DNA from 3 places in the Geobacillus sp. FJAT-46040 genome. Region 2 is predicted to be linked to each of the others. Evidence: a T-box and tRNA genes for the amino acid it is inferred to sense, from the RefSeq annotation. Region 2 holds a T-box; the other regions hold tRNA genes.

Region 1 (6,473 bases), 190 kb from region 2:
GCCACATGAAATCGATCCAGCTGAAAGCAGGCTCGCTTTCCAAAATACTCCCGGCAGGCTGTGATCCACGACGCCGCGTCGCCGTTGATGATCAAAAGGTCCCGGCACGGGTCATAGGCATATTCGTTCATCAGCCACTCTTCAAACCGTTCCCACACGTCTCCCTCCCCTTCATGGAGGTAGTGGCGCCGGTTCACGAGCTCGAGCTGCGAACCGTTTCGTTTCCATCCCTCGTGAACCGCCAGGATTTTCTCTTCTTTCGCCCGTTTCCCTTTCCCCTGGCGGGAAATGAACAGTCCATCCGCCTCCACAAACAGCACTCGGCCGTGCCGTTGGGAAACAGGGTGGTGCAGCGAGACAGGGGCCTCCAGCACCAGTTGGCGAATCGCCTCGTGGCTTAGGACCGCATACCCCACGATCGACTCCAACGTACGGGCCGCTTTGCGGTAGGAAGAGCACTCTACGGCCAACTCGACCGCCGTTTCCTCGAGGCAAGGGCTGATCGACTGCGCTCCATCAAAGCCCAGTTCGGCATCCAGCAAGAAGGTATACGCCCCCGCCTGCCGATCATAGTAGTCGTTCCGTCGAAACGTCACTTCTCCAAACAGCGTTTGGATCGTGGTCGGCCGTTTGTCTTTCAGCTGATACCGGCGCTTGCCCCGCGCTTCCGCCAGTTGTTGATCAATCTCCTCCAAAAGGGCCGCCAACAAGACAGCGAACACCTTTTGAAGAGTTCTGACTAATTGCTCCTCCAACTCTTTTAATAGGGGCCATTCTGTGGTAAGATGTTTCATGGACTCTCTCCCTCCTGTTTTCGGTTGATGTTGACAATCACCATCATAGCAGGGAGAGAGTCCTTTTTGCATGACATTTGCTTTTTTCTACCGCGCTTCGCTTGGTGGCCCCGACGAGCGTCGCGAACAAAAGTTCGCAACCCTCGTCGGGGATCATTTCGGAATGTCACCCACAAATATTTTACTCACACTAGAATACAGATAATTCATTTCTGTAATATTGAATAGTTTGAGGACGACAATTCCGTATTTCGCAATCTTCAAGGAATTTTTCTAACGCTATTTGAAAATCAATAGCATCAGATTGTATAGAATTTGTGTGCATTTCAAAAATTTCATCAGGGGATAAATTATTATTACGCCTTGCCAAAATATCACCTCTTTGACAAGTCGTATGAGGAATACTGAATCAGATTTTTCAATGGAGAATCGTATGAGGATAAAATAAAAAAGGATTCCCACATCTTGCAGGAATCCTTGATACATCAGTTTTTCAGTGCCGATGGTGGGAGTCGAACCCACACGGGGGGCTACCCCACACGATTTTGAGTCGTGCGCGTCTGCCAATTCCGCCACATCGGCGCGATAATCAACATTTTACCAAATTATCTTTCAACTGTCAACACTTTTTTATTCATTAGATATGGAGGCGGCACCCGGATTCGAACCGGGGATAAAGGTTTTGCAGACCTCTGCCTTACCACTTGGCTATGCCGCCTTGATCAAGAGCGGAAGACGGGACTCGAACCCGCGACCCCCACCTTGGCAAGGTGGTGTTCTACCGCTGAACTACTTCCGCATCCGTGGCTGGGGTAGCTGGATTCGAACCAACGCATCACGGAGTCAAAGTCCGTTGCCTTACCGCTTGGCTATACCCCAACGTTGTAAGTGAAGGGCGACTAGTGGGAATCGAACCCACGCATGCCAGAGCCACAATCTGGTGCGTTAACCACTTCGCCATAGTCGCCATGATCATGATAGGAATGGCAGGGGCAGTAGGAATCGAACCCACACCGGAGGTTTTGGAGACCTCTGTTCTACCATTAAACTATGCCCCTTTGTTAAAATGGTGGAGGGGGACGGATTCGAACCGCCGAACCCAAAGGGAGCGGATTTACAGTCCGCCGCGTTTAGCCACTTCGCTACCCCTCCAAGGAATGGTGCCGACTGCAGGACTTGAACCCGCAACCTACTGATTACGATTCAGTTGCTCTACCAATTGAGCTAAGTCGGCATAAGATGAATGAAGAAGGTGGCTCATTGTTGAGCTCTGTGCCTCTTCCTCTACCAACTGATTCGAAGAAGCGGAATGCGTCGAGGCAACTCGAAGCGAATTCGATGAAGTAGATGCTCGTCTCTACCAATTCAGCTAAGTCGGCATGCAAACCTATTCTAGTTGTTTCATGGTGGCTCGGGACGGAATCGAACCGCCGACACAAGGATTTTCAGTCCTTTGCTCTACCGACTGAGCTACCGAGCCATATATTATTTTTTAACTCGCTCGTTGAATTGCTCTGTGCCTCTTCCTCTACCAGCTGATTCAAAGACGCTCGATGCGTCGAGGCAACTCGAAGCGAATTCGATGAAGCGGATGCTCGTCTCTACCGAATGAGCTACCGAGCCATACCATATTTTTCGTGATTTTGGAACAATGGCGGTCCCGACGGGACTCGAACCCGCGATCTCCTGCGTGACAGGCAGGCATGTTAACCACTACACTACGGGACCAATTTTGGTTGCGGGGGCAGGATTTGAACCTGCGACCTTCGGGTTATGAGCCCGACGAGCTACCGGACTGCTCCACCCCGCGACGATAGAAAATGAACTTATTTCGATCATACACTGAGTATCGGTTTAAATATTTATTGCCTCTTCCTCTGCCAGCTGATTCAAAGATGCTCGGTGCGTCGGGACAACTCGCGATGATGAGAAAGCAAGTCAGCTTTTATATTAAGATGGTGGAGGATGACGGGATCGAACCGCCGACCCCTTGCTTGTAAGGCAAGTGCTCTCCCAGCTGAGCTAATCCTCCACAAAGAAGTGACCCGTACGGGATTCGAACCCGTGTTACCGCCGTGAAAGGGCGGTGTCTTAACCACTTGACCAACGGGCCATGCTGATGGATCATGGCGGAGAGCAAGGGATTCGAACCCTTGAGGCGCTATTCACGCCTACACGATTTCCAATCGTGCTCCTTCGACCACTCGGACAGCTCTCCACGATGGCTCCGCAGGCAGGATTCGAACCTGCGACCAATCGGTTAACAGCCGATTGCTCTACCACTGAGCTACTGCGGAATCATAACGACGGTCAATTCTCCCAACAAGATGTCCTGCCTCTTCCTCTGCCAGCCGATTCAAAGAAGCTGGATGCGTCGAGGCAACTCGCAGTTCATCCGATGATGCAAATGCTCGTCACTGAGCTACTGCGAAATGACATCTCTTTAGACATTTACTATTATAATGATTCGCGCTGAGCTGTCAAGAGTTTTTTCATTCCTTCAAAACTAGATAACCGTTGGAAGAAGCCGCTCGCCTGCGCTTTTCGCATTGTCCAGCTCCGGCTCGCCGCCGCTCGGGGTCAAATAACCTTCGCCTTCGGGATCGGAAATCCCTGCAGGCGAAGAACATTTGCCCGTCGCGGCGACCCGCTCGCCTGCGCTTTTCTTTGTCCAGTTCCAGCGCCTAGCTCTCTTCTGCCAAATAACCTTCCCCCTCGGGGTGCAAGCACCCCTGCGGGTGAAGAACATTTGGCTTCGAGAGCTAATCGCGGCGCTTTCACTTTTCTAGGTTAAGCCCTCGATCGATTAGTATCCGTCAGCTCCACGTGTCGCCACGCTTCCACCTCGGACCTATCGACCTCGTCATCTTCGAGGGATCTTACCCGCTTTGCGCGGTGGGAAATCTCATCTTGAGGGGGGCTTCACGCTTAGATGCTTTCAGCGCTTATCCCGTCCGCACATAGCTACCCAGCGGTGCCCCTGGCGGGACAACTGGTACACCAGCGGTGCGTCCATCCCGGTCCTCTCGTACTAAGGACAGCTCCTCTCAAATTTCCTCCGCCCGCGACGGATAGGGACCGAACTGTCTCACGACGTTCTGAACCCAGCTCGCGTACCGCTTTAATGGGCGAACAGCCCAACCCTTGGGACCGACTACAGCCCCAGGATGCGATGAGCCGACATCGAGGTGCCAAACCTCCCCGTCGATGTGGACTCTTGGGGGAGATCAGCCTGTTATCCCCGGGGTAGCTTTTATCCGTTGAGCGATGGCCCTTCCATGCGGAACCACCGGATCACTAAGCCCGACTTTCGTCCCTGCTCGACCTGTCCGTCTCGCAGTCAAGCTCCCTTGTGCCTTTGCACTCTCCGAATGATTTCCAACCATTCTGAGGGAACCTTTGGGCGCCTCCGTTACCTTTTGGGAGGCGACCGCCCCAGTCAAACTGCCCACCTGACACTGTCTCCCACCCCGCTAAGGGGTGCGGGTTAGAATTTCAATACCGCCAGGGTGGTATCCCACCGACGCCTCCACCGAAGCTGGCGCTCCGGCTTCCCAGGCTCCCACCTATCCTGTACAAGCGATACCAAAATTCCATATCAGGCTGCAGTAAAGCTCCACGGGGTCTTTCCGTCCTGTCGCGGGTAACCTGCATCTTCACAGGTAGTATAATTTCACCGGGTCTCTCGTTGAGACAGCGCCCAAGTCGTTACACCTTTCGTGCGGGTCGGAACTTACCCGACAAGGAATTTCGCTACCTTAGGACCGTTATAGTTACGGCCGCCGTTTACTGGGGCTTCGGTTCGCACCTTCGCTTCCGCTAAGCGCTCCCCTTAACCTTCCAGCACCGGGCAGGTGTCAGCCCCTATACGTCGCCTTTCGGCTTCGCAGAGACCTGTGTTTTTGATAAACAGTCGCTTGGGCCTTTTCACTGCGGCTCTTCAGGGCTCTTCACCCCAAAGAGCACCCCTTCTCCCGAAGTTACGGGGTCATTTTGCCGAGTTCCTTAACGAGAGTTCTCCCGCGCGCCTTAGGATTCTCTCCTCGCCTACCTGTGTCGGTTTGCGGTACGGGCACCTCTTCCCTCGCTAGAGGCTTTTCTTGGCAGTGTGAAATCGGGGACTTCCGGATCAATCCGTCGCCGTCACCGCTTGGCCTTATGATCCGCGGATTTGCCTGCGGATCAGCCTCACGGCTTGGACAGGCTCTTCCAGCCGCCTGCTCGCCCTATCCTCCTGCGTCCCCCCATCGCTCAAACGGGAAGAAGGTGGTACAGGAATCTCAACCTGTTGTCCATCACCTACGCCTTTCGGCCTCGGCTTAGGTCCCGACTAACCCTGAGCGGACGAACCTTCCTCAGGAACCCTTAGGCTTTCGGCGCAGAGGATTCTCACCTCTGTTTTCGCTACTCATACCGGCATTCTCACTTCTAAGCGCTCCACCAGTCCTTCCGGTCTGGCTTCTCTGCCCTTAGAACGCTCCCCTACCGATGACCAACGGTCATCCCGCAGCTTCGGCGGCACGTTTAGCCCCGGTACATTTTCGGCGCAGAGTCACTCGACCAGTGAGCTATTACGCACTCTTTAAATGGTGGCTGCTTCTAAGCCAACATCCTGGTTGTCTCGGCAACTCCACATCCTTTTCCACTGAACGTGCACTTCGGGGCCTTAGCTGGCGGTCTGGGCTGTTCCCCTCTCGACCACGGATCTTATCACTCGCAGTCTGACTCCCGGGCATAAGTCGTTGGCATTCGGAGTTTGACTGGGTTCGGTAACCCGTTTGGGGCCCCTAGCCCAATCAGTGCTCTACCTCCAACACTCTCAAACCCGAGGCTAGCCCTAAAGCTATTTCGGGGAGAACCAGCTATCTCCAAGTTCGATTGGCATTTCACCCCTACCCACACCTCATCCCCGCACTTTTCAACGTGCGTGGGTTCGGGCCTCCAGCCGGTGTTACCCGGCCTTCACCCTGGACATGGGTAGATCACCTGGTTTCGGGTCGACGACGACGTACTCACACGCCCTGTTCAGACTCGCTTTCGCTGCGGCTCCGCCTCTTCGGCTTAACCTCGCACGCCATCGTCACTCGCCGGTTCATTCTACAAAAGGCACGCCATCACGCATGAACGCGCTCTGACTACTTGTAGGCACACGGTTTCAGGTTCTCTTTCACTCCCCTCCCGGGGTGCTTTTCACCTTTCCCTCACGGTACTGGTGCACTATCGGTCACTAGGGAGTATTTAGCCTTGGGAGATGGTCCTCCCTGCTTCCGACGGGATTCCTCGTGTCCCGCCGTACTCAGGATCCGCTCGGGAGGGAACGAAGTTTCGACTACAGGGCTCTCACCTTCTCTGGCCGGCCGTTCCAGACCGGTTCGTCTACCCCGTCCCTTTCTCACTCCCATCGTGAGCGGTCCTACAACCCCAAGAGGACATGCCTCTTGGTTTGGGCTGTTCCCGTTTCGCTCGCCGCTACTTAGGGAATCGCGGTTGCTTTCTTCTCCTCCGGGTACTAAGATGTTTCAGTTCCCCGGGTGTGCCCTCCATGCCCTATGGATTCAGGCATGGATACTGCCCCATTACGGACAGTGGGTTCCCCCATTCGGACATCTCCGGATCAACGCTTGCTTACAGCTCCCCGAAGCGTTTCGGCGTTTGCCCCGTCCTTCATCGGCTCCTAGT
Region 2 (6,473 bases):
TTGCTTGGCAATCAACGGTTTAAACAACGCTACGAACAAATGAAACGCTACATTTTGGAGCATCCGGACGTGCAGCCGTTTTTGCGGGCGCACGAACGGCAATTGTCGGCCGATGCGGTTGACCGCAGCTTGATGAAGCTGTATGAGTTCATCGAGCAGCACGGGAATTGCCGCCAATGTCCGGGCCTTGAGCGATGCAACAACATGCTGCCGGGGTACCATCCAAATTTGGTGGTCAACGGTGGAAGGATCGACGTTGAGTACGACCGCTGCCCAAAAAAAGTGCAGCATGACGAGCGAAAACGGCAAGAGTCGCTCATTCAAAGCATGTTCATGCCGCGCGAAATCTTGCGTGCTTCGCTCTCTGACGTCGATCTCAATGACGATGGGCGGATCAAAGCGATCCGATTTGCCGAGCGGTTTGTGGCGGAATACGAGCCAGGGAAAAAAATGAAAGGCTTGTATTTGCACGGATCGTTTGGGGTGGGCAAAACGTATTTGCTCGCCGCGATCGCCAACGAGCTGGCGAAGCGAAACGTTTCGTCGCTGATCGTCTACGTGCCCGAGCTGTTTCGTGAGATGAAACATTCGCTTCAAGACCAGACGATGAACGAAAAGCTTGATTATATCAAAAAAGTGCCGGTGCTGATGCTCGATGACCTTGGGGCGGAGGCGATGTCAAGCTGGGTGCGCGATGATGTATTTGGCCCGATCTTGCAATACCGGATGTTTGAAAACTTGCCGACGTTTTTTACGTCGAACTTTGATATGCAGCAGCTCGCCCATCATTTGACGTATTCGCAGCGCGGCGAAGAAGAGAAGGTGAAGGCGGCGCGCATTATGGAGCGAATCCGCTATTTGGCCTATCCGATTGAAATCACTGGACCGAACCGCCGTGAGCAAAATATATAAAGGCGATTTGAAACGTTGCCGTTTGCACAGGCGTGTTGATTAACCCATAAAAACTAGTTGAGCAGGTTCTGTTTCTAGCTTTTCTGCCGTAGTCGGCAAGCGGTTCGTTTGCCGACTGGGGCTGACCCAAAAGGGTAATTTCCCTTAAACAAAACACAACATATTTGTTTTATGCCTGTATACGGTAATAAGAAAGGGTGTCCCGATCCTTTTGGGGCATCCTCTCCTCGAACAATGAACGCCGCTAAGCTTTGTGGTTTTTTAGTCTAAACAGCCCGTTGTCCCCATATATATAAACCGAGCATTCCTTTCGGGCTAAAGGGGGGACAGCGGGTGATCGAAATCCATTTTGACGAGGCAAGCGAGGCGGAAAAATTGGTTGGGCTGCTAGATCACCGGCAACCGGATGACGGTCCGCTGTTTCATGCTGCTTATGACGGGAACAAAACCGTGGCGGTTTACATACAGGGCGAGGAGAAGCGTGTGCTTGAGGAGCATATCATCCCAGCGATGACGGCGTTTATGCAGGAGGTGATGGAAGACCGGCTGCTGCTATCCATCATTGCCAATGTTTTTTATTTCCGCGACGTCGAAGAACAGCAGCAAATTTTGGCCCTCGCTCATTCGTTTTTGGACGGCGAGCGGCGCGATTACCGGAAAAGCGCGGCGTTTGCCGCCTCGCGCACCGTGATGTTGCGCGACGCTTTTGCCTCCTTTTTGCGCGACGGCTTGTCATTTTCGTTTTCTTCGTTCGTTACGTTCCGGTTAAAGCCGTATATGGAGCGCCTCCAACATTATGTCGAGCTGGCGATTGATGAATACAAGCTGGAGCAGGAGTATCAAAATTTTGTGCAAATGCTGCGCGACTGCCTGGCTGGCCGGACGCCGCAATGGCCGCGCCTGTATTTGGTGCACGATCCGCCGCACTTCGTATTTTACGACAGCGAGCGGCGGGAGCTGTCGGCGGCGGAAGTGAGACAGTTGATCGACCGCCATCTCGTCTTCAGCCAGCCGATGTATATTGATGCATCGGTGCTCGCTCCGCTTGTCTCGCTCGCTCCGGCGGAAATTGAGCTGTACACCGATCATCCGGATGACGGCATGGTGCAGACACTGCAAAACGTGTTTCAAGAACGGCTGATCGTCTGCCGCCGCGCCGATTTTTCCCGCTTGTTTGCCGCCAACGCTGGAAATGGGGGAGAAGCTTGATTTTTCCTGCTGTTTTCGCTATAATGTCGTCATGAATATGGATGAATACAAGCGATGACGAGGACATGGGTGCATTTTTACGGTTTCCAGAGAGGGAAGGCAGCGGCTGGAACCTTCCTAACACGAAAAATGCGCTTACCCCCTCAGAGCTGCGGCAGCGAACGCAACGCCCAGTAGTTGCCGCCGGTGGACGACCGTTATTCTTGTTGAGCCATGGCATGGCAAGGCGCTGCCATGGGAAGAAGGGTGGAACCACGATGAAAACTCGTCCCTTTAGGAGGGAGGAGTTTTTTTATTTTTCCATTTTCATCATCATGACAAAGGAGTGATTGCCGATGCCAGACGTCATTCGCATCACGTTCCCAGATGGGGCGGAAAAGGAGTTTCCGAAGGGGACGACGACGGAAGACATCGCTGCCTCGATCAGCCCGGGGCTGAAGAAAAAAGCGATCGCCGGCAAACTGAACGGCCGGTTCGTTGATTTGCGCACGCCGCTTCACGAAGATGGCGAGCTTGTCATCATTACCCAAGACATGCCGGAGGCGCTTGACATTTTGCGCCATAGCACCGCCCACTTAATGGCGCAGGCGATCAAGCGGATGTATGGCAACGTCAAGCTCGGCGTCGGTCCGGTCATTGAAAACGGCTTTTACTATGATATCGACATGGAGCATAAACTGACGCCAGACGACCTCCCGAAAATCGAAGCGGAAATGCGCAAGATTGTCAAAGAAAATTTGGACATCGTCCGCAAAGAAATGAGCCGCGAAGAAGCCATCCGGCTGTATGAAGAAATCGGCGATGAGTTGAAGCTCGAGTTGATCGCCGATATTCCGGAAGGCGAGCCGATTTCGATTTATGAGCAAGGCGAGTTTTTCGACCTTTGCCGCGGTGTGCACGTGCCGTCGACTGGAAAAATCAAAGAGTTCAAGCTGCTCAGCATCTCGGGGGCCTACTGGCGCGGCGACAGCAACAACAAAATGCTGCAGCGCATCTACGGCACGGCCTTTTTCAAAAAGGAAGACTTGGATCGTTATTTGCGCCTGCTTGAAGAAGCGAAAGAGCGCGACCACCGGAAGCTCGGCAAAGAGCTTGAGCTGTTTACGACATCGCAACAAGTCGGACAAGGCTTGCCGCTATGGCTGCCGAAAGGAGCGACGATCCGCCGCATTATCGAACGGTACATCGTCGACAAAGAAGTGGCGCTCGGATACGATCATGTCTACACACCGGTGCTCGGCAGCGTCGAGCTGTACAAGACATCGGGCCATTGGGACCATTACAAAGAAAACATGTTCCCGCCGATGGAGATGGACAACGAAGAACTTGTGCTTCGTCCGATGAACTGCCCGCACCATATGATGATTTACAAAAGCAAGCTGCACAGCTACCGCGAGCTGCCGATCCGCATCGCCGAGCTCGGCACGATGCACCGCTATGAAATGTCTGGAGCGCTTACCGGCCTGCAGCGCGTCCGCGGCATGACGCTCAACGACGCCCACATTTTCGTGCGCCCGGACCAAATCAAAGACGAGTTCAAGCGCGTCGTCAACTTGATTTTGGAAGTCTATAAGGATTTCGGCATTGAGGAATACTCGTTCCGCTTGTCTTACCGCGATCCGCATGACAAAGAAAAATATTATGATGACGATGAAATGTGGGAAAAAGCGCAACGCATGCTGCGGGAAGCCATGGACGAGCTCGACCTCGATTACTACGAAGCGGAAGGGGAAGCGGCGTTTTACGGGCCGAAGCTCGATGTGCAAGTGCGCACGGCGCTTGGCAAAGACGAGACGCTCTCGACGGTGCAGCTTGACTTCCTGTTGCCCGAGCGCTTTGATTTGACATACATTGGCGAGGATGGGAAGCCGCATCGTCCGGTCGTCATCCATCGCGGCGTCGTCTCGACGATGGAGCGGTTTGTCGCGTTCCTCATCGAGGAGTATAAAGGCGCGTTTCCGACATGGCTCGCCCCGGTTCAAGTCAAAGTGATCCCCGTGTCGCCGGAGGCGCATCTCGATTACGCGTATGACGTGCAACGGACGCTGAAAGAACGCGGCTTCCGCGTCGAAGTCGACGAGCGCGACGAAAAAATCGGCTATAAAATCCGCGAAGCGCAAATGCAAAAAATCCCGTACATGCTCGTTGTCGGCGATAAAGAAGTGTCTGAGCGAGCGGTCAACGTCCGCCGCTATGGAGAAAAAGAAAGCCGGACGATGGGGCTTGACAAGTTTATGGCCTTGCTCGCTGACGATGTGCGGGAAAAACGGACAAGATTAGGGAAAGCGCAATAAACCGTTGACAGGCGACATAAACGTTCAAGCGCTACAAGGAAGCAACGGTGGCGATGGCCCATGTCATGGGCGGTTTTTCAAAGAAATGGCGGCGTGAACAAGATTTTCTCTTGCCAATTGAATGTTGATCCGCTATAATAAAGGACGTTGTGTTTATCAAGATCCGCTCCTTGACATGCCATCGCCAAGGTGGTATAGTGTATAAAGTGGAATGATTGCTTGTTTGTAACAAAAGCAGAAGCACCCCGCTTCTCACCTGACCGACGCCAAGACGGCTGTTGGCAGGTTGTTACGGTTCGTCAATGCGAGTGTGAGGACGTACTGCGCGGGTGCTTTGTGCATCTGCGCTTTTTTTTGGGCTGGAAGTGGGGCTCTGCTGGCAAACAAGCCAGTCGGAAAAAACCTTGGAGGTGGCTCATTATTAGCAAAGATTTTATTATCAACGAACAAATTCGTGCCCGTGAAGTGCGCTTGATCGACCAAAACGGCGAACAGCTTGGCATCAAGTCGAGGCAGGAGGCGCTTGAGATTGCGGCAAGACGCAACTTGGATCTTGTGCTTGTCGCGCCGAACGCCAAACCGCCCGTTTGCCGCATCATGGACTACGGCAAATTCCGCTTCGAGCAGCAGAAGAAAGAGAAAGAAGCGCGCAAAAAACAAAAAGTGATCAACGTCAAAGAGGTGCGCCTCAGCCCGACGATCGAGGAGCATGACTTCAACACGAAGCTGCGCAATGCGCGCAAGTTTTTGGAAAAAGGCGATAAAGTGAAGGCGACGATCCGCTTTAAAGGTCGGGCGATCACCCATAAAGAAATTGGGCAACGCGTCCTTGACCGCTTCTCGGAAGCGTGCGCCGACATTGCCGTTGTCGAAACGGCGCCGAAAATGGACGGGCGCAACATGTTTTTAGTGCTCGCACCGAAAAACGACAACAAGTAAGGAGGAACCTGCGATGCCAAAAATGAAAACTCACCGCGGCTCGGCGAAACGGTTCAAAAAAACGGCCAGCGGCAAATTAAAACGCGGTCATGCCTATACGAGCCACTTGTTTGCCAATAAAACGAAAAAACAAAAGCGTCATCTCCGCAAAGCGACGCTTGTCTCGCCTGGCGATTTCAAACGCATCCGCCAAATGCTTGACAACTTGAAATAACGACCGACTATAGGAGGGAACGATTATGCCACGCGTAAAAGGTGGACCAGTGACGCGCAGACGTCGCAAAAAAGTGTTAAAACTCGCAAAAGGCTATTTCGGCGCGAAACACGCATTATATAGAGTCGCGAACCAACAAGTGATGAAATCGCTCATGTATGCGTATCGCGACCGCCGTCAACGGAAGCGCGACTTCCGCAAACTGTGGATTGTCCGCATCAACGCGGCGGCTCGCCAAAATGGCTTGTCGTACAGCCGTTTGATGCACGGCTTGAAGCTGGCCGGCGTGGAAGTGAACCGGAAAATGCTCGCCGACTTGGCGGTGAACGATCAAGCCGCGTTCGCCCAACTCGCCGACTTGGCGAAAGCGAATTTGAATAAATAACAACGATGGCCATCCTTGATCAGGGTGGCCATTTTCTTATCAAGGAAAGGGATCGATATGGTACAATACGGGATAGCGATCAACCTTCTCGCTTTTTTCGTGATGGGGGTCGACAAATACAAGGCGAAGCGCCGCCGCTTTCGCACCGCCGAGCGGACGCTTTGGCTGCTGGCGTGGTTGGGTGGAGCTCTGGGGGCAATGGCGGGCATGTACACGTTTCGTCATAAAACGCGCCATCGGACGTTTCGCTATGGTTTGCCGCTGTTGGCAGCGGTGGAGCTGTTTCTCTATTGGCGATGGATGAGGTAGAAAGGGGAGGAGAGAATGAATTGGCCTTTGCTTTACGATATGCAGCGCATGTTGGATCGGCGCATTGAAACGGAGCATGGCTTGATGGAGGAAGATTTGTTTGCCCGCAAGCAGCTCGCCTTTCTTGTGGAGCTGGGTGAACTCGCGAATGAGACGCGTTGCTTTAAATTTTGGAGCATCAAACCGCCCGCGCCAGCCGAGCGAGTGCTTG
Region 3 (6,473 bases), 2.1 Mb from region 2:
GAATTTCGTAATGAAATAAAACTCCCCTTCCGGAAAGCGGGCGAATAGTTCGTCAAGCGAGTCATAATACGAAATATTGACATACGGCCAATAATCAAGCCCGGCGCGCTTTAACATTTTATCATCCGTAGAAAAACCGAGCGGGCGGATCAAATGGAGCGACGTATCGGTTGCTGCGCACGTACGAGCGATGTTTCCAGTATTGGCTGGAATTTCTGGCTGGTATAGCACTACATGAAGCGGCATTTCCTTCACCTCAGCAACGTTTATTTGCGATCGATGATGTGAAAAAACTTATAGCGAATGTTCGGCGTATAGGCGCTTGAATCTTCATACGACCAATAGCGCATTCGGCTGTTTGTCGTATGGGCGTTCACAAGCGGCATCCCGTTCTGATCTTTCGCCACCACAATCGTTGAGTGGTCGAAGCGTCCGTCCCCTTGAAAATCATAACAGATGACATCGCCTGCCATCAATTGCTCCGGCTCCGCCACTTCCACCGCCTGCAAGCCGATGCGCGACCCGCTCAAATACCAACGAAAAGCATGGGCCACAGCCCAGCTGTAACTCCAACTGTTGTTTTGACACCACCATCCCCTCGCCCGGTTCGGATAGCCCGTCATCGGTGCCCCGCCTGCATACAAGCATTGAGAGACAAAATTCGTGCAATCCACCGGAAACGACGGAAACACCGGGTTATGCCGATTCCACCACGTTTCCGCATACCGCACCGCCCGGGCGCGGTCATACTGGTAAGAAAGACGCTCCCCCGTCCATTGCTCTCGTTCGACGCGCGGCGCCTCCATATCCCCCCCCAACCGGTTGATCGGTTCATCAGTTACAAGCTCACCGCGAACAAAACAGGCGCATCGCTCCTCAACCTGTTCTTCTATATATAGTGAACCCCTTTGCTTAATTAAAAATTGATGGTGGGCAATATACATAACTTTCGCTTCCCGCTCGATGGTCTGCCTGCCGACAATTTGTCCCCGGATCGTGCAACGGACGATCTCCGCACCGCGCTTTTGGCAAAGCCGTTGCTTTCTTGCCGCCTCTTCGCTTCGGATATTGCTTTCCGACACAAACGAGCGGGCTCGCTCATCCAACCACGCGCGCAACTGTTTTTTCATGCTGCTTTCCACCACTTTCGTTTTTGTTACTACCTTATGTGGGGAAGCTGCGTTTTTTTCCCTATTCCTTTGCCTCAGCCAACAGTTTCAGTCCTTTTTCAATCTCAGCGATCACATCGGCATCCGCCTCCGTTTGCCGCGCGGCCTCCAAGTAAGGCTTAGCGCTTGGATCCCCGATTTTCCCGAGCGCCCACGCCGCCGTCCCGCGGATGACGGGACGGCTATCCTCTTTCAACAAACGCAGTAAGTGCGGCACCGCGGTTTGGTCTTTGTAATGGGCGAGCGCCAGAATGGCATTGCGCTGAATCGGCTTTTTCCCACGCCATGAACCCGCCATGGCCCCAAATGTTTCTTTAAATTCACGGTTGCTCATCTGAAGCAACGGGATGAGCTTCGGCTTTACCGCTTCCGGATCCGGCTCGAATTCTGGATGCAAATGAAAGTCTTTCCCCTTATTTTCCGGGCAGACTTGCTGGCATGTATCGCAGCCGTACAGCCGGTTCCCGATTTTCTCCCGAAACTCGTCGGCTAAAAAGCCTTTCGTTTGCGTTAAAAAGGAAAGGCACCGCTGTGCGTTCAGTTGCCCTCCTTGCACAAGCGCCCCGGTCGGGCAGGCATCAATGCATTTCGTGCACGTGCCGCATCGGTTTTCAACCGGTTCATCAGGGGGAAATGGAATATTCGTAATCATTTCTCCCAAATACACATACGATCCAAACTCCGGTGTAATAATAGAGCAGTTCTTGCCGCTCCAACCGATCCCTGCTCGTTCCGCCACCGCCCGATCAGCGAGCTCTCCGGTATCCACCATCGAGCGAACGCGGGCATGGGGCACTTTGGCCAGCAAAAACTCCTCGAGCTGCTGCAAACGTTCCCGCAACACATCGTGGTAGTCCTTTCCCCATGAAGCGCGGCAAAAAACGCCGCGCCGTTCCGTCTTTGTCCCCCGCGGCGCATTTTTCATTTTAGACGGATAGGCAAGAGCAATGGCAATAATCGATTTTGCTTCCGGAAGAAGCAATGAAGGATTCGTCCGTTTCTCAATATCTGGTTCCTCAAAACCGGACTGATAGCCGAGCTCCTGCTGGCGGCGCAGCCGTTCCTTTAATTCAACAAACGGATCAGCGCTCGCAAATCCGATTTTATCAATGCCGATTGACCGACTGTACTCAATGACTTCCTGCTTTAATGCCATAACATCCATCGTTTTCCCTCCTTTCGTCATATATGGTAAAATGAAATCCGAGGTGATCAAGATGAAATGCGTGATATCAGAACAACTAAAGCAACGCCTTCCTTCTGGTAAATTCGGCGTCATCCGCTATCATCATATCGAGGTCAGCGATTCACCGCAAATGTTAAGAGGGAGGCTTGAGCTGTTTCAAGAATCTCTTTACATCGAGCTGCAGGAAAAGTCGATTGCCGACATCCCTGAGATGGTCGAATGGCGCCGTACTTTCAAACAAATCGGAACGGACCCAAGCCGCTATCGACCGTCAAGTGAAAGCCTGTACCGACGCATCCAGAAAAAAAGCTTCATTCCGCCTATCCATTCAGCGGCGGACATAAACAACTTTTTTTCACTCTATTATAAAATTCCGCTCGGCATCTATGATCTAGACCGCATCAACGGGACAGTGACGCTCACGATCGGCACGGAACAAGATGAATACATCGCGTTAAACGGCCGCACAGTCAACTTTGCCAACAAACTCGTCAGCAAAGATGAACGAGGGCCGTTTGGCAGTCCGATCGTCGATTCGGAGCGGACCGCCGTGACGAGAGAAACGAAAAACGCTTTGCAAATCGTTTACTTTCTCCCATCAACGCCAGAAGAAACCGCCAAGCGCCAGCTTCAAGCCATCCAAACGATGTTTGTGCAAATTCATGGCGGCGAAGCCGACGCCCAATTGTTCATTTGATCTTCCCCCCACTTTCCTGCTGTTGGAAACGGGGGACTCCCTCCCTACTTGAACTCTCTCCCACCTACGCTCACGCGTGGAAGTGGGGGTCTTCTCGGTTTAGGGTGATAAAGAAAAAAACGCAATGCCTCGTTCTTTAACGAAACGAAACACTGCGTTGTCCCCAACAATCATAACGTAATTTTAAAGCTAACGAGAGATATTATAACAGACTTCCACACGCATCGCAAGAAAAAAACGCAAAAATCGACAAAAGAAATTGTACAAAAGGGCACCAGAATCTCTGGTGCCAGCAACCAGTGACCCGTACGGGATTCGAACCCGTGTTACCGCCGTGAAAGGGCGGTGTCTTAACCACTTGACCAACGGGCCATTATGGCGGAGAAGGCGGGATTTGAACCCGCGCGCCGCAAAACTGCGACCTAACGGTTTAGCAAACCGTCCCCTTCAGCCACTTGGGTACTTCTCCAAAGAAATGGCTCCGCAAGTAGGATTCGAACCTACGACCTACCGGTTAACAGCCGGTTGCTCTACCGCTGAGCTATTGCGGAATGATGAATAACTATATGTTATGCACATCTTCCAAATGTGCTCGTTGCCTCTTCCTCTGCCAGCTAATTCAAGGAAGCGGGATGCGTCGAGGCAACTCGCAGCGAATTCGAAGATGTGAAGCTCGTCGCTCCGATTTTGCTGTGGAACGATGGGGCATTGTTCGCCCATTATTATAGCGAATGACCCAAAAATATTCAATAGAAAATAATGGGCCTAAGTGGACTTGAACCACCGACCTCACGCTTATCAGGCGTGCGCTCTGACCAGCTGAGCTATAGGCCCATAAAAAGCGGGTGATGGGAATCGAACCCACGACATCAGCTTGGAAGGCTGAGGTTTTACCACTAAACTACACCCGCAAATATAGAATATAATGAAAAGGGCGACTAGTGGGAATCGAACCCACGCATGCCAGAGCCACAATCTGGTGCGTTAACCACTTCGCCATAGTCGCCTCGTTCTGGTGCCGGCTGCAGGACTTGAACCCGCAACCTACTGATTACAAGTCAGTTGCTCTACCAATTGAGCTAAGCCGGCACATTTAACATGAGTTACTGGCTCATATGATCTGCTCGGTTGTGCCTCTTCCTCTACAAGCTGATTCGAGGAAGCTAGGTGCGTCGAGGTAACTCGAAGCCAATTCGATGATGCCGATGCTCGTCTCTACCAATTGAGCTAAGCCGGCACGATTTTAAAGTGCATGGCGGAGGAGGAGGGATTCGAACCCCCGCGCGCCTTGCGGCGCCTCTCGGTTTTCAAGACCGACCCCTTCAACCACTTGGGTACTCCTCCAAAAAAGCAACAATAATAATGGTGGACCTTGTAGGACTCGAACCTACGACCGGACGGTTATGAGCCGTCTGCTCTAACCAGCTGAGCTAAAGGTCCGATAATGGTGGCGGTGGAGGGGATCGAACCCCCGACCTCACGGGTATGAACCGTACGCTCTAGCCAGCTGAGCTACACCGCCAAATTTAAGTCAAAAGGTGGAGCCTATCGGGATCGAACCGATGACCTCCTGCTTGCAAAGCAGGCGCTCTCCCAGCTGAGCTAAGGCCCCATGATAAATCGGGAAGACAGGATTTGAACCTGCGACCTCACGGACCCGAACCGTGTGCTCTACCAAGCTGAGCTACTTCCCGACAAAACGCGCTCGAGAGGATTCGAACCCCTAACCTTCTGATCCGTAGTCAGATGCTCTATCCAATTGAGCTACGAGCGCACAAGTGCCGAGGGCCGGACTCGAACCGGCACGGTAGTTACCTACCCCAGGATTTTAAGTCCTGTGCGTCTGCCAATTCCGCCACCCCGGCGGAAGTGGAGCGGAAGACGGGGCTCGAACCCGCGACCCCCACCTTGGCAAGGTGGTGTTCTACCGCTGAACTACTTCCGCAAGACGATGAGCCATGGAGGACTCGAACCTCCGACCCTCTGATTAAAAGTCAGATGCTCTACCTACTGAGCTAATGGCTCATGGTTAGGATAACACTCTAAGCTTCATTTCACTCTACCTGCCCCTTCCTCTACAAGCTTATTCGAAGAAGTCAAGTGCGTCGGGGCAACTCGCAGCGAACTCGAAGATGCAACGCTCGTTACTGAGCTAATGGCTCATGGGTTCAATAACACTCCGAGACAACGATGTCCCTTCCTCTACTAGCATATTCGAAGATGTCAGATGCGTCGGGACAACTCGCATCGAACTCGAAGATGTAGCGCTCGTTACTGAGCTAATGGCTCGCGGTTGCCGCCTTAATGGCTTAAGGGGTTATTAAGGAATAAGAATGCCGGCTGCAGGACTTGAACCCGCAACCTACTGATTACAAGTCAGTTGCTCTACCAATTGAGCTAAGCCGGCACGTTTAACATGAGTTACTGGCTCATATGATCTGCTCGGTTGTGCCTCTTCCTCTACAAGCTGATTCGAGGAAGCTAGGTGCGTCGAGGCAACTCGCAGCCAATTCGATGATGCCGATGCTCGTCTCTACCAATTGAGCTAAGCCGGCATAATTTATAGTTTGATGGTGGCTCGGGACGGAATCGAACCGCCGACACAAGGATTTTCAGTCCTTTGCTCTACCGACTGAGCTACCGAGCCATATATTATTTTTTAACTCGCTCGTTGAATTGCTCTGTGCCTCTTCCTCTACCAGCTGATTCAAAGACGCTCGATGCGTCGAGGCAACTCGAAGCGAATTCGATGAAGCGGATGCTCGTCTCTACCGACTGAGCCACCGAGCCATATTAAGTTTTACGTTGCTTTACTTGTACTGCACTGTGTCTCTTCTTCTGCAAGGTGATTCGAGGAAGCCAGATGCGTTGAGGCAACTCCGACTGAGCTGCTGAGCTGTCTCTTTTCATAATTTTGAAACAATGGCGGTCCCGACGGGACTCGAACCCGCGATCTCCTGCGTGACAGGCAGGCATGTTAACCACTACACTACGGGACCAATTTGGTTGCGGGGGCAGGATTTGAACCTGCGACCTTCGGGTTATGAGCCCGACGAGCTACCGGACTGCTCCACCCCGCGGCGATAGGAAATGAACTTATTTCGATCATACACTGAGTATCGGTTTAAATATTTATTGCCTCTTCCTCTGCCAGCTGATTCAAAGATGCTCGGTGCGTCGAGGTAACTCGCGATGATGAGAAAGCAAGTCAGCTTTTATATTAAGATGGTGGAGGATGACGGGATCGAACCGCCGACCCCTTGCTTGTAAGGCAAGTGCTCTCCCAGCTGAGCTAATCCTCCACGAAATTGCCTAGCAGCGACCTACTCTTGCAGGGGCGCTGGCCCCAACTACCATCGGCGCTGGAGGGCTTAACTTCCGTGTTCGGGATGGGAACGGGTGTTTCCCCTCCGCCATAGCC

What was found. The T-box of region 2 lies ahead of thrS (threonine--tRNA ligase). A T-box ahead of a tRNA ligase gene usually reads a tRNA of that ligase, here a tRNA-Thr.
Region 1: it encodes a tRNA-Thr, which carries the amino acid that the T-box ahead of thrS (threonine--tRNA ligase) is inferred to sense. The anticodon was not compared.
Region 3: it encodes a tRNA-Thr, which carries the amino acid that the T-box ahead of thrS (threonine--tRNA ligase) is inferred to sense. The anticodon was not compared.

The regions. Positions count from the first base shown of each region.
Region 1 covers NZ_NISS01000001.1:130,911-137,383, reverse strand. Annotated here, with positions in the region: gene CD000_RS00825 (ISLre2-like element ISGsp3 family transposase) at 1-794, opposite strand, end outside; tRNA gene CD000_RS00815 (tRNA-Leu) at 1,292-1,376, opposite strand; tRNA gene CD000_RS00810 (tRNA-Cys) at 1,439-1,512, opposite strand; tRNA gene CD000_RS00805 (tRNA-Gly) at 1,522-1,593, opposite strand; tRNA gene CD000_RS00800 (tRNA-Gln) at 1,599-1,673, opposite strand; tRNA gene CD000_RS00795 (tRNA-His) at 1,689-1,761, opposite strand; tRNA gene CD000_RS00790 (tRNA-Trp) at 1,779-1,852, opposite strand; tRNA gene CD000_RS00785 (tRNA-Tyr) at 1,862-1,946, opposite strand; tRNA gene CD000_RS00780 (tRNA-Thr) at 1,953-2,028, opposite strand; tRNA gene CD000_RS00775 (tRNA-Phe) at 2,199-2,274, opposite strand; tRNA gene CD000_RS00770 (tRNA-Asp) at 2,447-2,522, opposite strand; tRNA gene CD000_RS00765 (tRNA-Met) at 2,528-2,604, opposite strand; tRNA gene CD000_RS00760 (tRNA-Val) at 2,751-2,826, opposite strand; tRNA gene CD000_RS00755 (tRNA-Glu) at 2,836-2,907, opposite strand; tRNA gene CD000_RS00750 (tRNA-Ser) at 2,922-3,012, opposite strand; tRNA gene CD000_RS00745 (tRNA-Asn) at 3,017-3,091, opposite strand; rRNA gene CD000_RS00735 (23S ribosomal RNA) at 3,581-6,473, opposite strand, start outside.
Region 2 covers NZ_NISS01000001.1:319,949-326,421, forward strand. Annotated here, with positions in the region: gene dnaI (primosomal protein DnaI) at 1-912, shown strand, start outside; gene ytxC (putative sporulation protein YtxC) at 1,246-2,121, shown strand; T-box leader at 2,167-2,397, shown strand; gene thrS (threonine--tRNA ligase) at 2,457-4,415, shown strand; ribosomal protein L20 leader region at 4,642-4,775, shown strand; gene infC (translation initiation factor IF-3) at 4,770-5,354, shown strand; gene rpmI (50S ribosomal protein L35) at 5,368-5,568, shown strand; gene rplT (50S ribosomal protein L20) at 5,594-5,953, shown strand; gene CD000_RS01735 (DUF1294 domain-containing protein) at 6,011-6,262, shown strand; gene CD000_RS01740 (dUTP diphosphatase) at 6,278-6,473, shown strand, end outside.
Region 3 covers NZ_NISS01000001.1:2,450,192-2,456,664, forward strand. Annotated here, with positions in the region: gene trmL (tRNA (uridine(34)/cytosine(34)/5-carboxymethylaminomethyluridine(34)-2'-O)-methyltransferase TrmL) at 1-246, opposite strand, end outside; gene CD000_RS13020 (amidase domain-containing protein) at 267-1,130, opposite strand; gene queG (tRNA epoxyqueuosine(34) reductase QueG) at 1,192-2,334, opposite strand; gene CD000_RS13030 (B3/B4 domain-containing protein) at 2,387-3,052, shown strand; tRNA gene CD000_RS13035 (tRNA-Glu) at 3,353-3,424, opposite strand; tRNA gene CD000_RS13040 (tRNA-Ser) at 3,429-3,521, opposite strand; tRNA gene CD000_RS13045 (tRNA-Asn) at 3,529-3,603, opposite strand; tRNA gene CD000_RS13050 (tRNA-Ile) at 3,813-3,886, opposite strand; tRNA gene CD000_RS13055 (tRNA-Gly) at 3,893-3,963, opposite strand; tRNA gene CD000_RS13060 (tRNA-His) at 3,986-4,058, opposite strand; tRNA gene CD000_RS13065 (tRNA-Thr) at 4,066-4,141, opposite strand; tRNA gene CD000_RS13070 (tRNA-Ser) at 4,306-4,396, opposite strand; tRNA gene CD000_RS13075 (tRNA-Ile) at 4,416-4,492, opposite strand; tRNA gene CD000_RS13080 (tRNA-Met) at 4,498-4,574, opposite strand; tRNA gene CD000_RS13085 (tRNA-Ala) at 4,592-4,664, opposite strand; tRNA gene CD000_RS13090 (tRNA-Pro) at 4,673-4,746, opposite strand; tRNA gene CD000_RS13095 (tRNA-Arg) at 4,753-4,826, opposite strand; tRNA gene CD000_RS13100 (tRNA-Leu) at 4,832-4,917, opposite strand; tRNA gene CD000_RS13105 (tRNA-Gly) at 4,923-4,997, opposite strand; tRNA gene CD000_RS13110 (tRNA-Lys) at 5,005-5,077, opposite strand; tRNA gene CD000_RS13115 (tRNA-Thr) at 5,387-5,459, opposite strand; tRNA gene CD000_RS13120 (tRNA-Phe) at 5,624-5,699, opposite strand; tRNA gene CD000_RS13125 (tRNA-Asp) at 5,976-6,051, opposite strand; tRNA gene CD000_RS13130 (tRNA-Met) at 6,056-6,132, opposite strand; tRNA gene CD000_RS13135 (tRNA-Val) at 6,279-6,354, opposite strand; rRNA gene rrf (5S ribosomal RNA) at 6,363-6,473, opposite strand, start outside.